DNA from 3 places in the Microbacterium sp. ZKA21 genome. Region 2 is predicted to be linked to each of the others. Evidence: predicted binding sites of a transcription regulator. Region 2 holds the regulator's gene; each other region holds the start of a gene.
The links. Region 2 encodes LexA, which represses DNA repair genes until DNA is damaged. Its sites were predicted from a motif close to TCGAACANNTGTTCGA; they were not measured.
Positions count from the first base shown of each region.

Region 1: M2317_RS09970 (DUF222 domain-containing protein) is a predicted target of LexA. The motif match lies at 3,876-3,891, and genes of this name have one in related genera.
Region 3: M2317_RS01595 (HNH endonuclease signature motif containing protein) is a predicted target of LexA. The motif match lies at 3,612-3,627, and genes of this name have one in related genera.

Region 1 covers NZ_JBNPVV010000004.1:84,270-92,105, reverse strand. The annotation lists gene M2317_RS09990 (Na+/H+ antiporter) at 1-1,050, opposite strand, end outside; gene M2317_RS09985 (NUDIX domain-containing protein) at 1,174-1,608, shown strand; gene M2317_RS09980 (alpha/beta fold hydrolase) at 1,605-2,423, shown strand; gene M2317_RS09975 (Cmx/CmrA family chloramphenicol efflux MFS transporter) at 2,474-3,664, opposite strand; gene M2317_RS09970 (DUF222 domain-containing protein) at 3,929-5,512, shown strand; gene M2317_RS09965 (hypothetical protein) at 5,813-6,226, opposite strand; gene M2317_RS09960 (RidA family protein) at 6,879-7,286, shown strand; gene M2317_RS09955 (TfoX/Sxy family protein) at 7,328-7,684, opposite strand; gene M2317_RS09950 (VOC family protein) at 7,703-7,836, opposite strand, start outside.
Region 2 covers NZ_JBNPVV010000004.1:323,105-330,940, forward strand. The annotation lists gene M2317_RS11085 (prolyl oligopeptidase family serine peptidase) at 1-641, opposite strand, end outside; gene M2317_RS11090 (methylenetetrahydrofolate reductase) at 836-1,786, shown strand; gene metE (5-methyltetrahydropteroyltriglutamate--homocysteine S-methyltransferase) at 1,809-4,124, shown strand; gene lexA (transcriptional repressor LexA) at 4,188-4,874, opposite strand; gene M2317_RS11105 (LysM peptidoglycan-binding domain-containing protein) at 5,157-5,516, shown strand; gene M2317_RS11110 (histidinol-phosphate transaminase) at 5,563-6,654, shown strand; gene hisB (imidazoleglycerol-phosphate dehydratase HisB) at 6,651-7,250, shown strand; gene hisH (imidazole glycerol phosphate synthase subunit HisH) at 7,247-7,836, shown strand, end outside.
Region 3 covers NZ_JBNPVV010000001.1:300,273-308,108, reverse strand. The annotation lists gene M2317_RS01610 (nuclear transport factor 2 family protein) at 1-138, shown strand, start outside; gene M2317_RS01605 (hypothetical protein) at 138-1,007, shown strand; gene M2317_RS01600 (NUDIX domain-containing protein) at 1,004-1,453, opposite strand; gene M2317_RS01595 (HNH endonuclease signature motif containing protein) at 2,089-3,582, opposite strand; gene M2317_RS01590 (HAD family hydrolase) at 3,688-4,341, shown strand; gene M2317_RS01585 (phosphotransferase) at 4,346-5,236, shown strand; gene M2317_RS01580 (HIT family protein) at 5,240-5,725, shown strand; gene M2317_RS01575 (RNB domain-containing ribonuclease) at 5,737-7,155, opposite strand; gene M2317_RS01570 (isocitrate lyase/PEP mutase family protein) at 7,207-7,836, shown strand, end outside.

The DNA of each region.
Region 1 (7,836 bases), 240 kb from region 2:
CGCTCCCCGCATCCCGGCCACAGTGCTGACGACCTGCGCCCGCGTGCGCAGGCCGCGCGGGTGCACGGCGCCGCCGCCCAGACGCTGGAAGGGCACGGAGAGCAGCTGGAAGAGGAACCGCACGATCAACAGGGTCGCCCAGACGACCAGCGTGATCAGCACGAGTCTGCCCACTTCGCGCAGCGATGTCTCGTGGACCACCCACTGCACCTCGAGCCCGATGAGCACGAACAGGGCGCCGTTGAGCAGGAACACGCCGAACGGCCAGACCGCCTCCGCCTGCCTGCGCGAGGCCGCGGTGCTGATCTGCGGGCTGATGTAGGCCGCGATGAGCCCCGCCACGACGACGGCGAGCACGCCCGAGGCGTGCATCATCTCGGCGATCAGGAAGGCGGTGAACGGCACCAGCAGCAGGGCGACGTTGATGGTGATCGTCGTGCGCACGCGTCGCAGCAGCAGCCAGGCGGCCGCGGCGACCGCGACGCCGGTCGCGATGCCCCCGACGTACGAGACGAGGACCGTCCAGGTGACCGACAGCGGCGTCACCTGGCCGCCGACCGCGAGCGACACCGCGATGGCGTACAGGACGAGGGCCGTGCCGTCGTTGGTGAGGCTCTCGGCCTTCAGCTTCATGAAGCTGCGTCGCGGGAGCAGCCGACCGAGAGCGGCCACGGCTGTGGCATCCGGTGGCGCGACGGCGGCTCCGAGGATGAGGGCGATCTCCCACGGCATCCCGAACAGCACGGCGATGCCGGCGACCGCGAACGCCGAGGCGACCACGAGCAGCGTGCTCATGGGCAGGATGTAGCGGAAGTCGCGACGGATCGATCGCAGCGAGGTCGTGAGGCTCTCCCAGAAGAGCATCACGGGCAGGAACAGCAGCAGCACGGTCTCCGGCGGCAGCTGCACTTCGCGCAGCGCAGGGACGAAGCCGAGCAGCAGCCCGAAGACCACCAGGAGCAGCGGCAGCGCCAGGCGCAGTCGCGGCGCGAGCATCGTGCCCACCAGGATCGTCAGCCCGAGCAGGACTGTGATCTCGAGACCTTCCATCTGAACCACCACCTCTGTCGCCGCGTGACGGTCCGCGAACGTGCTCAGGACACAGCGTCCGTCGACGCCAGGGTATTCCCCTGGACCAGCCGGGGCGAGAGTTCGGGGCCGTAGGGTCTTGGTATGCCTGCCATCCGCAACATCAGCGTCGGTCTGCCCGTGAAGGAGGGTCATGTCCTGGTCCTGTCCGGTCGGGACGTCTCGAAAGGACAGGACTTCTATCGTGCGATCGGCGGTGGCATCGAGTTCGGAGAGCGGGCGGACGAGGCGCTGCGGCGAGAGTTCCTGGAGGAGCTGGGCGTCGTGCTCGACGGCTCCCGTGTGCTGACTGTGACGGAGAACATCTTCACCTACGAGAGTTCGCCAGGACACGAAGTCGCGCACGTCTTCGCCGTCGAGTGCGCTGCGCTGGATGCGCTGCCGCTGGATGCCGAGTTGCACATCCTCGACGAGGGATCGCCCGTGCGGTGGGTGCCCATCGAGGATCTGCGGGACGGCGTGCGTCCGCTGTTCCCGGCCGGGGCGCCTGAGGCGCTGTTCGCGCTGGTGGACGGATGACGGCCGTGCGGCGACTCGCGCGCGGGCGCGCGGAGATCGCGTTCGAGGATTCCGGCGGGGCCGGCCCTCCAGTGGTGCTGTGCCATGGCGCTGGGATGGACCGGAGCATGTTCGCGGAACAGGCGGCGGCACTCACGGGTGCGGGGTTCCGGGTCATCGCCTGGGATCTGCCCGCTCACGGCGAATCGATGCTGCCGGCGGGGACCCGCTTCACGGCGTCCGTCGCACTCGAGGACCTGACGGCTCTGCTGGACGCTTGCGGAATCGACCGGGCCGTGCTGGTGGGGCACTCGCTCGGGGGCAACCTCGCGCAGGCGTTCGTGCGTGCGCATCCGCAGCGCGCGGCAGGACTGATCGTGATGGATTCGACGTGGAATGCCGGCCCGCTCGCGTGGTGGGAGCGCCTCGCCCTGCGGCTGGCGGCGCCGTCGCTGGCGCTGGTCCCCGCGCACCGGCTCCCCGGCCTGATGGCGCGGGCCTCCGCCGTCACATCGGACGCGATCGCGCGCACGGAGGCGACGTTCGCACGGATGCCCAAGCCGGTGTTCCTGGATGTCTGGCGTGCCACCGTGTCGTTCGTGGATCCCGATCCGGAGTACCGCACTCCCGTGCCGCTCGCGCTGGTGCGCGGCGCACAGGATCGCACCGGGAACATCGCGACGGCGATGCCTGCGTGGGCTCGGGCGGAGGGCGTCCTGGAGCACGTGGTCCCGGATGCCGGGCACATCGTCACGTGGGATGCGCCGGAGGAATCTGCACGGGTGCTGGTGGGGATTCTCGAGGCGTGGGGATCGGCGGGTCGCGACGGCGCGTGAGGCGCCGCCGCGACGAGCCGGCCCGGTGTCACCGCGTCACCGCCACGGTGTCACCGCATCACCGCGTCACCGCGTCGCCGGCGGGATGGATTCGCTCTGCGCGCGGATCGCGTCGCACCCAGGAGGATCAGGGCGGTCGCGACCAGCATCCCGGCGACCCAGATCGGCGCGGTCGGAACCCGCCAGCCGGCGAGCGCGACCGCACCGAGAACGGGTCCCGCCGCGGCACCGATGTTCAGCGCGGCGGTGGCGTAGGAGCCGCCCATGGTCGGCGCATCCGACGCGGCGTACAGCACCCGCGCGATCAGAGTGCTGCCGACGCCGAACGACAGCATCCCCTGAACGAAGATGATCGCGATCAGCGACGCCGGACAGCCGGCCGTCGACGCCAGCACGACCCAGCCGACCAGGAGCAGTGGTGCCCCGACGGCCAGCACGAGACCCGGCCGGCGATCCGACAGCCGCCCGGCGATGGTGACGCCGAGGAACGATCCGCTGCCGAACACCACCAGGACGACGGGCACCCACGCATCGGGCAGCCCTGCGGTCTCGGTCGCGACGGGGGCGAGGTAGGTCAGCACCGCGAACGTGCCGCCGTTGATCATCGCGCCGAGCACCATCGCGAGGATGAGCGGCGGCGAGGCCAGCACGCCGAGCTCGGCGCGGAGCGTCGGCGTGCCGAGGCCGTGCGCCCGGCGCCCGTCCGGGATGCCGAAGAGCACTCCGAGAGCGGCGGGAACGCACAGCAGCGCGATCGCCCAGAACGTCGCACGCCAGCCCAGCACCTCACCGAGGAGCGCACCGGCCGGAACACCGGCGACGGTGGCGATCGTCGTGCCGGCGAGCAGGATCGACAGCGCGCGTCCTTTCCGATCGGGTGCCACCAGCGCGGTCGCCGTGCTCAGTGCGACCGCCAGGAATCCGGCAGTCGCCACGGCGCTGAGCGCGCGGCTGATGAGCAGGACGGAGAAATCCGGCGTCAGGGCGCCGATCACATGGCATCCGGCGAAGGCGAGCAGGCATACGAGCAGGGTGAGCCGCGGTGGCCACCGACGCGCGAAGGCTGCCATGAGCGGCGCGCCGATGACCATGCCGACGGCGAACGCCGAGGTCAGCAACCCTGCGACGCCGATCGTGACGTCGAGGTCGGCTGCTGCTGCGGGGATCAGCCCCGCGAGCATGAACTCCGAGGTGCCCATGACGAAGACCGCCAGGGCGAGCAGATAGAGGGGAAAAGGCATCGAGTACTCCGAGGTGAGAGATCAGGAAAGGGTTCTTCTCGTCACCACGGCCGGCAACCGGAGTACGCCGCATCGCGCCCGCTCGGAAGGCGGGCGTCGTTTCAGCGGATCATGGGGCTGGCGGTGTGAACGACAGCCCCTGACCTGTCTGATTCAGGACTCGACATGACACAGAACGTTACAGCAGGAGCCCGGTGTCGGAAGTTATCCACAGATCATCTGTTCTATGGTTGAGTGTCGATGGCGGGGTATTCAATAGTAGTTATGAACAGCACCGCGGCAGTTCTCGGAAGGGTCGTCTCCGACCTGGATGGGTCGATCGAGTCCGCGGTGCGTTCGTCCGGGTTGGACGGGATGTCGGATGCGGAGAAGCTGGATGTGCTGCGGCTCGCGGGTGAGGCGCAGCGCCGGTTGGATGCGCTGGTGACCGAGACGGTCGCGTGCGTGGATGGGCGTCCGGCGGGGTCGGGGGTGCCGACGTTCCCGGCGGTGTTCGGATGCCGGAACATGAACGAGTTGCTGCAGCGGGTGCTGCGGGTCGACGCGTCCGGGGCGTCGCGGGTCGTGAAGGCCGCGGACGCGGTGCACCGGAATGCGGAGATCACGACCGGGGCCCGACTGCCGGCCCGGTGGCCCGCGCTGCGGGAGGCACTGCTGGACGGGGTGGTCGGGATCGCGGGACTGTTGGCCGCGATCGATCCGATCGACCGGACGAGGGGCCGGATCGACGGGACGGATCGGTTGCGAGCCGATGCCGCGTTGGCGGACTGCGCCCGCGGCATCGACGACACCGTCACGGACCCCAGCGGCGCGGATGCCGAGACCGACGGGGCGGAGGCGGACGCGGCCGAGGCCCGTCGGGCCGAGGCGGGTCCGGCGGCGACGCCGGACGACCTGCGCCAGTACGCGCAACTGATCGCCACCTATCTCGACCCGGACGGATCTGCACCGTCCGAGGCGCAGGCCGCGGTGAACCGGTCACTCACATTCGGGCGGCTCCGCGACGGCGTCTACCCGATCCGAGGCGCCCTGCTGCCCGAGGTCTACGCGCAGCTGAAACTCATCATCGACGCGCAGACCAACCCCAGAACCACCGGCCCCGCCGACCTCGGCGTCGCCTTCACAGGCAGTACCGACGACGCCGGACTCGGTGCCGGTGCAGGTGCCGGTGCCGGTGCCGGTGCCGGTGCGGGTGCGGGCGATGACCTGGCGGGTGGGTGCGGAGCACCGGAGGACCCGTTCAACTCCGACCCCCGCCACGTGATCGATTCCCGCACCAGGCCGCAGAAGCAGCACGACGCCCTCGCCGCAGCGCTCTCGATCGCAGCCCGCCACGACGAGATGCCCACGTTGGGCGGGGCAGCCCCGACCCTGGTCGTCCAAGTCGAAGCATCCGACTTCGCGCACGGCACCGGATGGGCGCACATCGCCGGCATCGACGCCCCCGTCCCCGTCTCGGTCGCTTCCCACATCACCTGCCAGGGGATGATCCAACGCGTCCTGTTCGACGAGGGCCGCATCGTGGGGATCACGACCACCGACCGCCTCTTCAACGCCTACCAGCGGCGAGCGATCGTGCTGCGCGACAAGGAGTGCATCATCCCCAGCTGCCACGTCCCCGCCACCTGGTGCGATATCCACCACGTCGAGGAGCACTCCCACGGCGGCCCCACCTGCACCAGCAACGGCGTCCCCCTCTGCTTCTGGCACCACCTCACCATCGACAAATCCGGCTGGCACATCCGCATGGTCGACGGCAAACCCCAAATCCGCGGACCCGCCTGGTGGGACCCCGAACAGAAATGGCGCACCCCACGCCCCCTCCTCCCCCAATGGGTCGGCGGATGACGCGCGACATACGAGGGTGGGTATGGAGTCGGCGGTTGATGAGACAAAGCCGACCCCGCCGTAGGGCGCGAGCGGCGCGAGGTCGAGACGGCTCCAAACTCACGAAGCCTCTTCGTTGGAGCGCTTCGGCCCGAGGCCTCGATTCGCATGCCGAAAACGTCGAACGGTCCGTTTTTCAGGGTATTTCGGCAGGGACATAGTCGGCGCCCCTGCACGCGACCGCCCGAGGCCGCCAACCTGCCTTACCGGGCGCGTTCGGCGGCCACGGAGAGAGGTCATTGCCGTCGTCGCTCGAACTCGTCAAGTGCAGGAGAGGCTTGAATACACTTCGATAACTCGCTCCGTATCGGGATAGCCAGCCTCGTCGAGGGCTACCCGCACGTCCTCCCGTACAGATTCGAGGTAGGCCGAGCCCCGGAGCCTGATCTCAGGAACGGAGTCGAGGTCAGGGTCGTCATCGAGGAGGCTGTACCAGTCCGACCATTGCGAATCGCTGACCCTCGCATCTTCGAGAGCCTTGGCAGCAATGCGGCCCGCCTCCGCGGGCGGATCGTCGATCGCCGGGCTGAGCCACCAGCTGATGTCGCACGTGCCACCTGGAACAGGAACCGCTTCCGAACGATCGGGACCACCGACCGGCGGGACGGGCGCACACGCGGTCATTGCCAGCGCACTCGCCATCAGGGAAACACCAAGCAGAGAACGTCCACGCATGCAGAGATCCTAGGTGACCACTACGAGCAGACGCCGTGACCGGTTGAGTCTCAGAACCTTCACCGCAATGATCTTCGGAGGCGATGAGCGTGGGTTGCGGTAGCACCGACCCCCGAGTTCGTCGACACCCTCCTGCGATGCGCGACCGTCGCTCATGGCGCCGGCATAAGCATGCACATGGGGGCGCTGGACTTGACGCCCGACGACGCTGAGGTACTCGATCGAGTCCGCACCGGTGGCCCCGAACCAGTGCGGGGTGCGGGTGCCGAACGCGGCAGCTGGACCGGCCGCAAGAGCGGTCTTGATCGCCGGCACTCGGCGGAAGAGATGAGGCTGAGTCAGAAGCAATCGAATCCGACGGGCAGTCGGCATACATCCATCTGGGATACCACGGGCGACGCCCCTCGCATGATGTTTCACCAGGGCACCCCGATCGTCAACCGTTGACGATCGCTTCTGGCAGCCATCTGGCAGGTTTTCTATCTGAAACTCACCGTGTTCGACACTCACTCGCGCCACCCCGTCCCAGCGCGGTGAGCCGCCGTCTTGACGGACGGCCGCGGCCCGCACCAGCAGCGCCAGGCTCGGAGCTCTCCTTCCGGCAACCCGCGTGGAAGGATGGGAGAACGATTCGTGATTCGGAGGGCGCATCTTGTCCAGAGCAGTAACGCTGATTCGCTCGTCCTCTCTCTCCGATGTGGCCGAGTACGCATACGCCGCGACCGCCCCCGCAGAGGCCAGGTTGATCTTCCTCGCAGGCTCTTGTCCTTTGAATGAAGACGGCTCTACAGCTGGAGTCGGGGACTTCGCAGCACAGGCAGCGAAGTGCATCGAGAACATGGCTCTAGCGCTTGCCGAGGCTGGAGCTGACATCAACGATGTCATCACCACTCGCGTTCTTGTTGCGTCGACGCAGCAATCGGACCTCGTCACTGCTTGGGAGGTCGTGCGCAATGCGTTCGGTGATCATGACGTGCCGAGCACGCTTCTTGGTGTCACTGTTCTCGGCTACGACGATCAGCTCGTAGAGATCGAGGCAATCGCCGCAGTTCACGACTGAGTGAGCGGTCGCGTAGCGCAGGGATGCGCCACCGAACGACATCACACCGCCCCACCCGTCACGGCACGGTTGTACGCCATCGCCGCCGCGACCCAGAACGCCAGCCCGTCGTCCTCCGCGATGACGGCAGGTGCGACCTCGATCCAGCCCGGCCCCATGTCGCGCCCCGCTCCCATCTCGGCTTGCGCAGCGCCAGGCTTCGCGAGGAGCTCCTCGTGCCGATCCGCAGCGACCCGCACCAGCAGCGCCCCGTCGCGCTGCACGGCGACGATCATCTTCTCGTTCACCATGATCGATCTGCCGCCGAACATCGACACCTCGCGCACGGTGGGCTCCGCGGAGAGCAGGCCGCGGAGGCGTTCGACCAGCGCAGCCTGCTCCGCCGTCGTCGTGCTCACGACGCTCGTCCGTCCGCGTCAGCTCTGCGCGGCCGCCGAGTAGTCCGGCAGTTCCTGCAGCGTCCAGGTGTTGCCGTCGGGGTCATGGAAGGTGACGAACCGGCCCCACGCCTGTTCGTCGACACCGTTCGCCTCGACACCCGCGTCGCGCA
Region 2 (7,836 bases):
GGCTGCAGCGCCGCGCGAGTCGGCATCACAGCGGCCTCGCCGCCGACCCGCGCAATGCCCACCTGGGCGCTCTCCCACGGCATCCGATCGCCCTGCCACTGGACCCAGGCGATCCGCGTGCCGTCGGGGGAGAGCGCGGGGTGGGCGAAGAAGCCGGGGCCCTGCGCGTGCACGCGCACGGCGGACGGATCGTCCGCGGCCGAGCCGTCGGTCGGGATCTCCACGATCGCGCGCTGGTGCGGGTCGGCCGTCAGGTCCTCGCGGACGGCGAGCAGTCGGCCGTGCTGGAGGCGCAGACCGCCGTGGGCCGGCCCAGGTGCGGTCAGCGGCTGCGGCGCTCCGCCCGGCACCAGCCGGTGCACCTGCTGGCCGCGGGCCTCGACGAAGTACAGGATGCCGTCGGCATCCGCCGTCCAGGATCCGCCGCCGTACTCGTGCACGCGCGAACGCGCGCTCCATGGTGCCGGGAGCACCTCGGCCCCCGTCGAACTGCGCACGGTCACGCGCCCGCCTTCCGACGGCACGGACTCGCCCCACCAGATCTCGTCTCCGACGAAGCGGGCGCCGTCGATGCGGGGAGCGGATGCCGCGATATCGGCGGCGTGGAACGGCGATGGCCAGGAACCGAACGGCTGGGGCATGCTCCGAGCCTACGAGACGCACGCCACACGACACATGGCGTCACACAGGTGCGCGCGGTGCGCCCGGTGCCTTACCTTCATGGAAACGCCCCGTTCGCCCTGGAGCGTGGAGCGACAGCCGAGCCCGGCATCCGCCCGCGAAGCGCAGGTTCTTCGCGGCCGCCCCGTGTCCGCACTGTCAGCAGGAGAGAAACATGACCTCCGAGGACTCCACCCCCGTCGGTGCCTCGCGCGTGCCGTTCTCCTTCGAGCTGTACCCGCCGCGCACGCCGTCCAGCGCGGACGCACTGCATGAGACCGTGCTCCGCCTGGCGGCCGCAGGCCCCGCATTTCTGTCGGTGACGTACGGTGCCGGCGGATCGACGGGAGGGCGCTCGCTCGAAGTGCTCCGGTACATCCGAGCGCACACCGACGTCGAGCCGCTCGCCCACCTCACCTGCGTCGGCAACACGTACGCCGGTGCCAATCAGCTCATCCGCGAGTTCCTGGATGCCGGCATCCGCAGCTTCCTCGCTCTCCGCGGCGATCCGCCGACCGGTCAGGACGAGCCGTTCCTCGGCGACCTCGAGAGCGCCGCGCAGCTCGTGCAGCTGATCGATCGGGTGCAGGCGGAGCGCGCTCCGTACGAGGAGTCGCCCGTTCCGGGCATCCCCGGCGCCGCGCGCGTCGGACCGCGCCGGAAGGTGAGCATCGCCGTGGCGGCGTTCCCGAAGGGGCATCCGCGCTCGGCGCACCGCACGCAGGATGTCGAGGCGCTGCTGGCCAAGCAGGCGGCTGGTGCGACCTTCGCCATCACGCAGCTGTTCTTCCACCCGGACGACTACCTGGCGTTCGTCGAGCGCGCGCGCCGCGCCGGCGTCACGATTCCGATCCTCCCGGGGATCATGCCGATCACCTCGCCCACGCGCCTGACCAGAGTCCTCGAGCTCACCGGCGAGGAGATCCCCGGCGAGCTCCAGGTCGCCCTCGAGGTCGAGCCGACGGTCGAGGGACGCAGGGCGATCGGCGTGGACTGGGCCGCGCGGCTCGCCCGCGAGGTCGTCGCGGGCGGCGCACCCGGTGTGCACCTGTATGCGTTCAACCAGCACGAGACGGTCCTGAACGTCCTCGAGTCGGCCGACATCCTCCCCGCTCTTCACCACTAGACCCCTCCTGAAAGGACCGACCATGACTGCATTTCCCGAGGGCACCATCCTCGGCTACCCCCGCATCGGGCGCCGCCGCGAACTGAAGAAGGCCGTCGAGGCGTTCTGGGCCGGGCGGATCGACGAGCAGCAGCTCGAGGCGACCAGCGCCGAGCTGCGCGCCGCGACCCGCGAGCGCCTCGCATCGCTGGGTCTGGGCCGCACGGATTCCGCGATCCCCGAGTCGTTCTCGTACTACGACCAGGTTCTGGATGCCGCGGTCACCGTCGGTGCGATCCCTGCGCGTTTCGAGAACCTGCGCGACGCGGACGGCACCATCGGACTCCCGGCGTACTTCACCGTCGCCCGCGGCGAAGGCGACCGCGCGCCGCTGGAGATGACCAAATGGTTCGACTCCAACTACCACTACCTCGTGCCCGAGATCGGTCCGGAGACGTCGTTCTCGCTCTCCAGCGACCGCCTCGTCCGCGAGGTCGTCGAGGCCGCCGCTGCCGGATTCGTGACGCGTCCTGCCATCGTCGGGCCGGTCACGCTCCTCGCCCTGGCCAAGGCCTCGGATGACGCGCCGGAGGGCTTCGACCCGCTGTCCCGCCTCGAGGACGTGCTCCCGGTCTACGTCGACCTGCTCGCGCGTCTGCGGGCCGCCGGTGCCGCCTGGGTACAGATCGACGAGCCCGCCCTGGTCAGCGAGTCGCTGCCGGCGTCGACCGCGCAGCTCACCGCTGCCGCGGAGCGCGCGCTCGCCGTGCTCGGCGGGGCATCCGAGCGTCCCGCGATCCTCGTCGCTGCTCCCTACGCGTCGCTGGATGCCGCCTTCCCCGTGCTGTCCGCCGCACCGGTCGAGGCGATCGCCGTCGACCTGGTCCGCGGCTCCGTTCCCGCGGCCGCCGCAGGGCTTGCGGACAAGGTGCTCGTCGGCGGTGTGATCGACGGCCACAACATCTGGCGCGGCGACCTCGCAGCGGCGTTCGACCGGCTCGAAGCGCTGAAGGCGCTCGGTGCGGCAGGGATCGCGGCCTCGACCTCGACCTCGCTGCTGCATGTGCCGCATGACGTCACGGACGAGTACCAGCTCGACGGTCGTCTGGTCTCCTGGCTCGCCTTCGCCGACCAGAAGGTCGCGCAGGTGGTCACGCTGGCCCGCGGTCTCGCCGAAGGACGCGCGGCGATCCAGGACGAGCTGGACGCGGCATCCGCGGCTCTGGCGGACCGCCTGTCGGCACCAGGAGTCCGCGACGGCGGCGTGCGCGCCCGCACCCTGTCGGATGCCGACTTCTCGCGCGTCTCCTACGCGGAGCGCGAGGCGGCGCAGGAAGAGGCCCTCGGCCTCCCCGCGCTCCCGCTGACGACTATCGGTTCGTTCCCGCAGACCGGTGACATCCGCCGTGCGCGTGCGCGCTTCACGCGCGGCGAGATCACCGAGGCGGAGTACCAGGAGTTCCTGCGTGCGGAGATCGACAGCGTCGTGGCGTTGCAGGAGGACCTCGGCCTCGACGTCCTCGTGCACGGCGAGCCCGAGCGCAACGACATGGTGCAGTACTTCGCCGAGAACCTGGACGGATTCGCGGTCACGGAGAACGGCTGGGTGCAGTCGTACGGATCGCGCGCCACCCGCCCGTCGATCCTGTGGGGCGATGTGTCCCGTCCCGCGCCGATCACGGTGGACTGGTCGACCTACGCCCAGTCCCGCACGGCCAAGCACATGAAGGGCATGCTCACGGGACCCGTCACGATCCTCGCCTGGTCGTTCGTGCGCGACGACCAGCCGCTCGGCGAGACGGCCAACCAGGTCGCCCTCGCGCTGCGCGAGGAGATCACCGATCTCGAGAAGGCCGGCATCGAGATCATCCAGGTCGACGAGCCCGCGCTGCGCGAGCTGCTGCCGCTCAAGCAGGCGGACCAGGCCGCGTACCTGAAGTGGTCGGTGGACTCGTTCCGCCTCGCCACCGGCGGAGCGGTCGCGGCGACCCAGATCCACACCCACCTCTGCTACTCGGAGTTCGGCGTCGTGATCGACGCGATCCGGGCGCTGGATGCCGACGTCACGTCGATCGAGGCGGCACGCAGCCGGATGGACGTCGTGGACGACATCGTCGATTCCGGTTTCGACCACGGCATCGGGCCGGGTGTCTACGACATCCACTCGCCGCGCGTTCCCTCCACGGACGAGATCGAGGCGCTGCTGCGCCGTGCGGCGGCCGAGATCCCGAACCGTCAGCTGTGGGTCAACCCGGACTGCGGTCTGAAGACCCGCGGGTACGACGAGACGACCGAGTCGCTGCGCAACATCGTCGAGGCCACCCGCCGCGTCCGCGAGGACGTGTCAGTGGCGATCTGATCGCACCAGGACAGCAGAGCGGCCTCTCCCGATCGGGAGAGGCCGCTCTGCTGTCGAAGGGGATCAGACCGCGCGCAGCACCGCGACGACCTTGCCCAGCACGGTCGCGTCGTCGCCAGGGATCGGCTCGAACGCGGAGTTCCGCGGGAGCAGCCAGGTGTGGCCGTCACGGCGTCGGAAGGTCTTGACCGTGGCCTCGTCATCGAGCATGGCGGCGACGATCTCACCGTTCTCCGCCGTGTTCTGCGTGCGCACCACGACCCAGTCGCCGTCGCAGATGGCGGCATCGATCATCGACTCGCCGTTGACCTTGAGCATGAACAGCTCGCCCTTGCCCACGAGCTGGCGCGGCAGGGGGAAGATCTCCTCGACCTGCTGCTCTGCAGTGATCGGCACGCCGGCCGCGATCTGCCCGACGAGGGGCACGAGCGCTGCGTCGCCGACGGGGGGAGCCGTGTCCGCCGGGTTCTCGGTGCCGCTGCCCGGCAGATCGATCAGCACCTCCATGGCGCGCGTCTTGCCCGGGTCACGGCGCAGGTAGCCGCTGAGCTCGAGCTGGCCCAGCTGATGCGTGACGCTCGAGAGCGACTTCAGTCCGACGGCGTCGCCGATCTCGCGCATGCTCGGCGGATAGCCGTGCCGCGCGATCGACGTCTGGATGACTTCGAGGATCGCCATCTGCTTGGCGCTCAGGCTCTTGCGTCGACGAGTGCGCGGTGCCTCGGTGCCGGGGGCTGATGCGTCGCTCATGGCTGCTCCTTCGTTGACCGATCGGGTGTCCGGCATCGATGTCGGAGGCCCGTGGTGAGGTGTCGTTAGCGAAACCGTATCCGAGATTCCGCGTGCGGGGAAGATCTGTTCGAGCGTGTCGGAGGATTCGACGATCCGGTTTCGAAAAAGACTTGACAGTCATTCGAAATCGAAGATACATTCGGTACGTAGCTTCGCATCCCCCACTCCCGGCCGAGTGGGGAATGCGAACGCTACGCCAAAGTCTCCCGATCGGGAGAGGAAGTACGAGGAGCAGCGATCATGAGCAGCATCAGCGTCACCGCACCGTCCATCCGTCCGTCCGCGGCAGTCACCCGGCTGCGTCTGACGGCACGGGGTCGCCGCGTCCTGCTCGCCCTCGCCGCGCTTCCCCTGGCGGTCGGTCTCGCCTTCGCGGCGCTCAGCGGCGGATCCGCCTACGCCGGTGGTGAGGAAGTGACCTCGTCGTTCGAGACGGTCACCGTCATGCCCGGCGACACTCTCTGGTCGATCGCGGAGGAGATCGCGCCCGGTGCCGATCCGCGTGACGTGGTCGACGGCCTGCAGAAGCTGAACCTGCTCGAAGGCGGCACGCTGATGATCGGTGAAGAACTGGCGATCCCGGCGGCCTACGCGGGTTGAGACGCTTCGTCATATCGGCCTCGGGCGGTGGAGCCGTCTCGGTAGCATGGGGCGGGTGACCTCCCTCGATGACCTTCCTCTCCGCGATGATCTGCGCGGCCTCACCCCGTACGGCGCTCCGCAGGCGCCGCTTCCGGTCGCGCTGAACGTCAACGAGAACACGCACCCGATTCCGGATGCCGTCGCCAGTGACATCCTCGACGACATCGCGGTCGCTCTTCGCGACGTGAACCGCTACCCGGATCGCGAGTTCACGACGTTGCGCGAGAGCTTCGCGGACTACCTGGGCCACGGGCTGTCGGCGGATCGGATCTGGGCGGGCAACGGATCGAACGAGGTCCTGCAGCACATTGCGCAGGCCTTCGGCGGACCGGGGCGCACCGCCTTCGGTTTCGCCCCGACGTACTCGATGTATCCGCTCATCACGCAGGGCACCGGATCCACATGGATCGCAGGCAAGCGCGAGCCGGACTACACGGTGACGCCGGACGACGCCGCCGCACAGGTGGCGGCCGTCGAACCGGACATCGTCCTGCTGTGCTCGCCGAACAATCCGACCGGCACACCGCTCGGCCTCGATGTCGTCGAGGCGGTGTACGAAGCATCCCGTGGCATCGTCGTCGTCGACGAGGCCTATCAGGAGTTCGCCCCTCGCGATGAACCGTCAGCGCTGACGCTTCTGGAGGGTCGCCCGCGTCTGGCGATCTCGCGGACCATGAGCAAGGCGTTTGCGTTCGCGGGTGCACGTGTCGGCTATCTCGCGGCCGATCCGGCTTTCATCGACGCTCTGCGCCTCGTCCGGTTGCCGTATCACCTGAGCGCTCTCACCCAGGCCGCGGCGATCGCGGCATTGCGCAACGCCGACACCATGCTCGCGATGGTCGACGAGATCGTCGAGCAGCGTGATCGGATCACGGCGACGCTCGAAGCGCTGGGCTACGCGCCGCACGAATCCTGGTCGAACTTCGTCCTGTTCGGCGGGGTGGTGGATCCGAAGGCGACCTGGCAGGCGCTGTACGACCGGGGGGTTCTCGTACGGGATGTGGGCATCGCAGGGCACCTGCGCGTCACGGCAGGCACCGAGGCCGAGACGACGGCGTTCCTGGACGCGCTGGCATCGATAGAATCGGCCTCATGAGCCGCACCGCCAGCCGCACCCGCAGCACGTCCGAGTCGTCCGTCGAACTCGAGCTGAACCTGGACGGTTCCGGCATCAGCCACATCGATACGTCGGTGCCGTTCTTCGATCACATGCTGACCGCTTTCGCGAAGCACTCGCTGACGGACCTGACCGTGCGCGCGTCCGGCGACACCGGCATCGATGCGCACCACACCGTCGAGGACATCTCCATCGTGCTGGGTCAGGCGATCCGTGAGGCGCTGGGCGACAAGTCCGGCATCTCCCGCTACGGCGATGCGCTCGTCCCGCTGGACGAAGCGCTCGCTCAGGCCGTCGTCGACATCAGCGGTCGGCCGTATCTCGTGCACTCCGGCGAGCCCGCCGGCTTCGAGCACCACCTCATCGGCGGACACTTCACCGGCTCTCTCGTGCGCCACTCCTTCGAGGCGATCACGTTCAACGCCGGGCTCACCGTCCACGTGCGCGTGCTCGGCGGACGCGACCCGCACCACATCGCCGAGGCCGAGTACAAGGCCTTCGCGCGCGCCTTCCGCCAGGCCAAGGCGCTCGACCCGCTGGTCTCCGGCATCCCGTCCACCAAGGGCGCGCTGTGAGTCGTCCTCGCGTCGCCGTCTTCGATTACGAGTCCGGCAACGTCCACTCCGCAGTCAAGGCGCTGATCGCCGCTGGCGCGGATGCCGTGCTCACCGGAAACAGGGCCGAGGCGCTCGAGGCGGACGGCCTCGTCGTGCCCGGCGTCGGCGCGTTCGCGGCCGTGCGCGAGGCTCTTGCGGCCCACGGCGGTGACGAGATCATCGAGCGCCGCCTCGCCGGCGGTCGCCCTGTGCTCGGGATCTGCGTCGGAATGCAGGTGCTGTTCGAACACGGCGTCGAACGGGGCATCGACACCGAGGGCCTGGGGGAGTGGCCTGGTGCCGTCACCGAACTCGACGCGCCCGTTCTGCCGCACATGGGCTGGAACACGGTGACGCCGGACGAGGGCAGCGTGCTCTTTCGTGGTATCGAGGAGGAGCGCTTCTACTTCGTGCATTCCTTCGCCGCGCAGCACTGGGAACTCGACGTCATGCCGCCGTTCCCCGAGCCCGCGCTGACGTGGACGACGTACGGTTCGCCCTTCCTCGCCGCCGTGGAGAACGGGCCACTGTCCGCGACCCAGTTCCACCCGGAGAAGTCCGGCGA
Region 3 (7,836 bases), on a different contig from region 2:
TTGACCGCGGAGACCGACGGCGACACGACGCGTGTGACGTTCGGTTGGTCGAGTCGCGTGTTCAACGGCGAGTCGAACGGCATCTTCGTCGTCGACGGCGACCTTCTGGCCAGCTTCACGATTCCGCCGAACCACTGATGGCGGTCTCCACGAGCGTCTCGTTCGCTTCCGGCGCGATCGGAGGCGACAGCATCGTCCATGCCGTCCGGTCGCATGTGGACGGCGCGATCGTCGTCGCCGATGCGACGCCGTTCCATCCGGTCGATCACACCTGGCCGGATCAGCCGGGGGATGCCGGGACGATCGCCTCCGGTGCGGATGCGGTCGACGTCGTCGAAGCGGTGATGGTGGCGGAGGATGAGGACGGTGCACTGTTCGTCGGCGCCGAGATCCCGGTGAAGCGGGGTGCCGAAGGATGGGCGTGGCAGGTCGGACATCGATTGTCTGCGCCGGATGCGCCCGGGTGGCTGCTGCCGGGTGTCGCGGTCTCGTTGCGCGCGGATGCCGGGCTGCGGGCGGCGCTCAGTCGTGGTCATACCGCGTGCCATCTCGCCTCGCTCGCGCTCGATCTCGCGGTGGCGGATCTGTGGCGCAAGGACCCGGGTTCCGACGCGCTCGGCCACCCCGACTTCGAAGGGCGGGCGAACCAGACGAGTCGCATCCACGAGGATGGGGCGGTTGACGAGTATCGACTCGGCAAGAGCCTGCGCCGCGCCGGCTTCGATACCGAGGGATTCGCCGCGTCGCTGGCGGAGCGCGAGCGGCAGATCAACGCGCAGCTGGCCGAGTGGGTCGCATCCGATGCGGCGAGCCGCATCGTGACGGACGGTCCGACGATCGTCGACATGCGCCGCTGGGAATGCGAGCTTCCGGAGGGCATCGCGTCGATCCCGTGCGGCGGGACGCATGTGCAGTCCCTTTCCGAGTTCGCCTCGATCGCAGTGTCGTTGGATCTCTCGGATCCGCAGCTGCTCGTGATGAGGACGTCGGCGATGCCGGCGGTCTAGGCCTGCCTGGTCGCTTCGCCGAGCTTCGCGCCCAGTCCGCCTGCCAGGACGTGCGCCTGGGTGATCGGAATCCAGCGGCATGTCCAGGTGCGGGGTGCGCCGCCGTCGGACGGATCGTTCTCGCCGCCGCGCCATGACGCGTCGATGTCGACGTCATCGACGGCCATCGTGAAGAAATGTCTGTGGGCGATCTCGTCGCGCATCGGTGCGAGGTCGTAATCCGCTTCGCCGAGTGCATGGACGATGCGGCCGTGCAGCCCTGTCTCCTCCCGAAGCTCACGGATGGCGGCGTCGGCTGCGGTCTCGCCGGTGCGGATGCTCCCCGCAGGCACCTGCACGCCGGTGACGTCCATGGGTTCGTCGTCGTGCGTGAACACCAGCAGGTGCTCGTCGACGATCACGTAGCAGACGGCCTTTTCTACGACGGTTCGCTCGGATGGTGGCATGGTTCGAGCCTAAGGACTCCGGACGCAGGGGACGGACCCGTCGACGCGGGAGTGCGAGGACATGGACGGCGCGGGTCGGATCCTCGGGGGAGCCGTTTCCGTCACCGGCCGGCGCGCTGGAAGCTGTCGGTCAATGCGGTGACCGATACGCGCGAGGATTCGCCGACCTGCATGTCCGGACCGTTCTGCGGCGTCTAGACGAACGGTACGTCCATGTCGGCGTCGTCGAAGGCGCATCGGGGCAGCGTCGAGTCGTCTGGCCGGTGTCCGAGACGTTGGCCGTCGCGTTGCGTGGCAACGGGGTGGGCGTTTCGCACCGTTGGCCGGTGTCGGGCTTGTTAGATGTCGCGTCGGGTGGCGTCTGGCACCGTCTGGTTTCGGGACATCGTGGACGCATGTCTCAAGACATCGTGACGGACCGTACTGTCGCGTCTGGCGCTGGGGTGGGTGTTTCGTACCGTTGGCCGGTGTCGGGCTTGCTGGATGTCGCGTCCGGTCGCGTCTGGCACTGGGCGGGCGCTTCGAACCATGGGCCCGTGTCGGATCCGGCTGGCCGTGACGTCACCTCAGCATCGGGCCGCGCCGGGCGCAGTCCGGCCGGTATCGGAGCCGTACGCCGTCGCGTCGCAAACCCTTCACGCCGCAGGTGTGAATCGTCGTGGTGGAGGGTCGAGGTCCGCGAACGCGTATCGAAGGGCGATGCGCTGGGGCAGTATGAAGCTCGCACCGCCGGGGTGATGCAGCACGAAGTCCCCTGTCCCGTCACGCGTCACCCACCAGCCGCCGTGGTGAAGCTGCATGTGGTGGAAGCGGCACAGCAGGATGCCCCGTTCCACGTCGGTTCGACCGCCGCCCGACCACTCATCGATGTGATGCGCTTCGCAATACGACGCGGGGCGGTCGCAGTTCCGCCACCGGCATCCGCCGTCTCGGATCGCGAGGGTGACGCGCTGCTTGGGAGTGAAGAGACGCTGCTCTCGCCCGATCTGCAGCGGGTTTCCGCACGAGTCGACGGTGATGACGAGAGCTCCCGTGTCGCAGAGGCGTTGGTCGGCGGCCGCGCGTGGCAGTGCGATGAGGCCGTCCTCGGTGAGCACTGCTCCGCGTTCGCCGGTCGGCGAGACTTTCTGCACGAGCCGCACGCCGGCCTGCTTGACGCCGAAAACCGTCACGGCTTCGGCGCGCGCTCCTGCCGAGACCAGATCGATCATGAGGTCGTAGGCCAGCTGATCGTTGGTGCGCGGGTCATCGACGAGCGCCTGCGCGGCATCCTTCTCGGTCGCGTCTACGAACCGGGGGCCGCCGAGTCGCGGACGGAGGGCGGCGTCGTTGATGCTCCGAACCAGTGCGAAGCCTTCGTCATCGTATGTGGTCGAGCCGTGATGGATGCCGTCACGATCCGTCCACAGGCGGAATGACCGGGCGTCGAAGCGCTGCTGGAAGCGGCGTTCAGCACCCTCGGGGTCGAGGATGTCGCGCAGGGTGCGTGCGGACGAACCGAGCTCTTCGACCGTTCGATGCGCCGCTTCATCGACGAGCTGCTCGGCTGCGATCAGCCATGCGTCGTGCGCGTCGGCATCTGTGCTCGACGCCGCGCGCGGCTCGCCGAGTCCACGCAGAATCGCATCGTGCTGTGCGGCGGAGATGCGTCCCGCCAGCAGAGCGGCGTCAGCCGGCGCATGCCAGGCGCCGAGGGGACGCGCATCGGTCGAGGGATCAACCTGATCGACACCCGCGTCACACGCGGCATCTGCGTCCTGATCGACGGCCGCGTCGGCTCCGGCATCCGCCTCGAGCAGCGCGGAACCGACCCGGATGCGCTGCGCTGCGTCGGTGCGCGTTCCGCCGGTGACCTCCTGCAGGAGCCCGACCGGATTGCGATGACCGCGGGACTGGGCGAGGCCGCTGTGGCCGGACTCGCGCGTCGAGCGGGCGGCGGCGATGCCTGCGCCGAGGGCAGCCACCTTCTCGATGCATCGCGTCAGCGCCGCCGATGCGCGCATCGCGTCGACGAGTTCGTCGTCGGACAGCGATCGAAGCGTCGTCGGAAGGTCGGCCGCCGCGGCATCCTCACCCAGGAGCGAGCGCAGGGTGGCGACCCGTGCGTCGATCTCGGTGAAGAAGTTCATACCCACATGGTGCTCGGGGCCACCGACATTCGAAGCTCTATTCGACCCGAATTCGGCCGATTGCGATAACGGATGCATAACGGATGCTCTCGCTACGATGGCGCCATGCCGCTTGCGCTGTTCGACCTCGACGGGACACTCATCGATCAGGCGTCGGCGGCATCGCAGTGGGCGGCTGAGTTCGGTTCGATGCATTCGCTGACCACGGATCAGATCAGCGGAGTGGCCGCGAAGCTGGCGCAACGGCGCTCGAAGGAGCAGGCGTTCCGCGAGATCGCCGACGAACTCGGACTTGACGACGACCCGCTCCGGATCTGGGCCGACTATCGACGTCGCATGCCGGAACTGGTGACCTGCACGGACGACGTTCTCGACTCCCTCTCCGCGCTGCGCGCAGCAGGATGGACGATCGGGATCGTCACCAACGGCGAGGTCGACAACCAGGAGGGGAAGGTCCTCCGAACCGGATTGGCGGAGGCGGTCGACGGCTGGGTGATCTCCGCCGAGGCCGGCGTCCGCAAGCCGGATCCTGCGATCTTCGCGCTGGCCGCCCGTCGGCTGGGTGTCCCGCTCCGCGGCTGGATGGTCGGCGACGGCCATGAATCCGACGTCGCGGGGGGAGCGGCTGCAGGTTTGCGGACGGCGTGGATCGCCGGCGGGGACGCAGACACACCGGCATCCATCGCGACGATCACGGCAGTCGATGTCCCTGCTGCCGTGGCGCACATCCTCGTCTCGGCCGACGCCGTGCTTGACTGACTCGATGCACCTCAACGGTCTCGAGCCCGACATGAACCCTGATGAGCTCTCGGTCAGTGATCTCGCGCGGTTGAGCACTGCGCAACGAGCGGAGCTGGACGAATGGATTCCGGGCGCCACGGTTATCGCGGACCACAGCTGGGGCCAGACCGAGTCTTACGTTCTCGAGGTCGAGCATGGCGGCGAGCGGCTGGTCGTCAAGGCCGGGGGACCGACGAACCATCACATCGGACGTGAGCTCGATGCGCACGACGGGTGGACATCGATCTGGACAGCTGGCGGCGTCGCTACGCGTGTTCGGCACGCATCGCGCACGCATCGGATCTTCGTCACGGATTGGATGCCTGGACACCTGATCGACAAGATGCCCGCGGCAGTCGACCCGAACGTGCACCGCCGTGCAGGCGAACTGCTGCGTTCGTTTCACGACCAGGCGTCGCGCGTCGGGGATGAACGACTGGTCGAACGGGTGCAGCGCGCACTCGCGTCCGAGCACCGGATCGCCCCGCAGACCGTTGCACGGGTGGATTCGCTGCTCGAAGGACTCGCACCCGGTGCCGTCGAGCTGGTGCCCACCCACGGCGACTGGCAGCCGCGGAACTGGCTGATCGACCACGGCGAGTTCAGAGTGATCGACTTCGGCCGATTCGCGTTCCGCAGCCGGGCATCCGATCTCGTGCGGTTGGATGCCCAGCAATGGAGAGTCGCTCCCGATTGCGAGCGCGCGTTCTTCGAGGGATACGGTGACGACCCCCGCCGTGGATCCGAGGGCCATTGGCTTGCGCTGCGCACGCTCGAGGCCGTCGGTACGGCGGCATGGGCCTATCAGGTCGGAGACGAAGAGTTCGAGGCGCAGGGGCACCGGATGATCGCGAACCTCCTCGGCGAGGACTGAGCGATGCAACCCGTCTCTCACGAACCTCCTGGCTACTCGTGCCCGTTCTGCCGCCTTCAGTACGGCGAGTTCGATGAGCGCAACCAGGCCACGGACGTCGTGGCGGTCACGGAACGGGCATATGCGCGCATCGCTCCGAAATGGTGGCCGGGCAACCCCGGCGCAGCGCTGGTGATCCCGCGCGTCCACGTCGAGAACCTGTACGACCTCGCCCCGGAGGATGCTGCCGATGTGTGGTCGCTGACCCAGATCGTCGCGCGCGGCATCCGCGACGCGTACGGATGCGACGGCGTCTCGCTCCGGCAGCACAACGAACCCGCCGGTGGGCAGGACGTGTGGCATCTGCACGTCCACGTCTTCCCGCGCTTCCACGACGACCGGTTGTACCAGCGGCACGACGATGCGTCATGGGTACCGGGCGCAGAACGCGCCGCCTATGCGCGTCGGCTTCGCGTCGCGCTGCAGTTGCCGCACGGCTTCGCATTCTGAGGTCCAGCAGCTCACAGGGCGAACTCGACTTCCCCCTTCGCGATGTCGGCACGCACGACCTGAAGAGACACGACATCACCTGGTGCAACTCCGTCCGGCACCGGAGCGGATGCCGTCACCGCCGGATCCGCGATCTGAATCGTGCCTCGGCCGCCATCGCGGAGCTCGATCACGTTCGCCTCGATCCGCGAGCCGACGAATGGCGTCATCAGCGCCGCCTCGACGCAGTTGATCGTCGCGGAGTTCAGCTTCGACGCCCGTTGCGACGACGCCTGCATGAGCCCCGGCAGCTGGGGCAGCGATTCGCGCGCCCACGCCGGAACTTCCGCGCCCGATGCGACCGCGAGACAGATCGCCAGCGACCAGCGGTCCACGAGCCGGCGCAGGGGAGCAGTCGCGTGAGCGTAGGGTGCGGCGATGGCAGCCTGTTCGGCATCCGCAGGAGCGTTGCCGTCGAACACGACGTATCCCGCCCCGCGGAACAGCATCGCCGCCGCCTCGAGCACCGGCAGCGTCAGCGGGTCTGCACGGTCGAGGCCGCGCAGATACTCGCCGTACGTCCCCGTCGTCCACGGCCGCCCCAGTGCTTCGGTCTGCCGCCGGAACGCGGCGAACGACTTCTCGTCCGGCTGCGGCATGGTCCGCAGCACGCCCACTTTCGCCTCCAGCATGAGGGATGCCGCGGCCATGCCGGTCATCAGCGACAGCTGCGCGTTCCACTCCTCGACCGGCAGTGGTCGGCGGCGTTCGATCTCGTACGTGCCGTCCTCGGCCCGGATGACCTCTTCATCCGGCAGGTTGAGGCTCGCTCCGCCGCGCAGGCGCTCCTGCTCGATGCGCAACTCGCCGATCTCGCGCAGCAGAGTCCCCGGTGTCTCCTCCCCGGCATCCAGAGCCCGCTGCAGAGAGGCGTACTCGAGCTGTGCGCGCGAGCGGATCAGTGCCCGCTCCAGCTGGAAATCCGCGACGGCTCCGTCGGCAGCCAACGCGAACGTCCACACCAGCGCTGGTCGCTCGACGTCCGGCAGCAGAGAGGCGCGATCCTCGCTGAGCAGGCGCGGATGCAGCGGGATCGATCCGTCGGCCGCATACAGCGTCTGGCCGCGCTCGCGGGCCGCAGCATCCAACGCACCACCCGCCGTCACGAACGACGGAACGTCGGCGATCGCGTAGCGCACCTCGAACCCGGAGCCCGAGCGAGCGAGATGGAAAGCCTGATCCAGATCCTTCGACCCCTGCGGATCAAGGGTCGCGAACGGAACATCCCGCAGGTCGAGCTCCGGGGGCGCGGGAGAGACAGCGGATGCCTCGGCCACCGCCTCCGGCGAGAACTCCACGGGGGCATCCAGCGACGCGCGCAACGCCGTCAGGGCCTGGGCCAATTCGCTCTGAGCAGCGGACGGGGCGACATGGGCACGACGCTGAGGCATGAATCGAGACTAACCAGGGCCACCGACTCCAGGGGGGATTAGCGTGTGATCATGACTCTTGCCGAGAAAGCTCAGACCCTCATCGATCTGCACCGGGCGCCGGAGATCCTCCGCGTCGTGAACGTCTGGGACGTCGTGTCCGCCCAGGCCGTCGCCGCCCTCCCCGAGACCAAAGCCCTCGCCACGGCCGGGCATTCGATCGCCGCGACCTTCGGCTACGCCGACGGCACCATCCCGCGCGAACTCATGCTCGACATGGTGTCGCGCATCGCCGCAGCCGTCGATCTGCCCGTCTCCGCCGACCTGGACGACGGCTACGGGGATGCCGGCGAGACCACGCGGCTCGCGATCGCCGCGGGAGCGGTGGGCGCGAACATCGAGGATCGCCTGAAGCCGCTCGACGAGTCCGTGGCGAACGTCGCGGCGATCGTCGCCGCCGGTGAGGCCGAGGGCGTGCCGTTCGTCCTCAACGCCCGCACCGACGCCTTCGTCCGCGGGGGCGATCGCCCGGCGCAGGAGAGCATCGCCGATGCGATCGAGCGCGGTCGCGCCTACCTCGACGCCGGTGCGACCACGATCTTCGTGCCCGGCATCCTGGATGCCGAGGTCACGCGACAGCTCGTCGATGGCATCGGCGAGAACCGTGTCAGCGTCATCGGGCTGCCCGGTGCCCTCACGGCC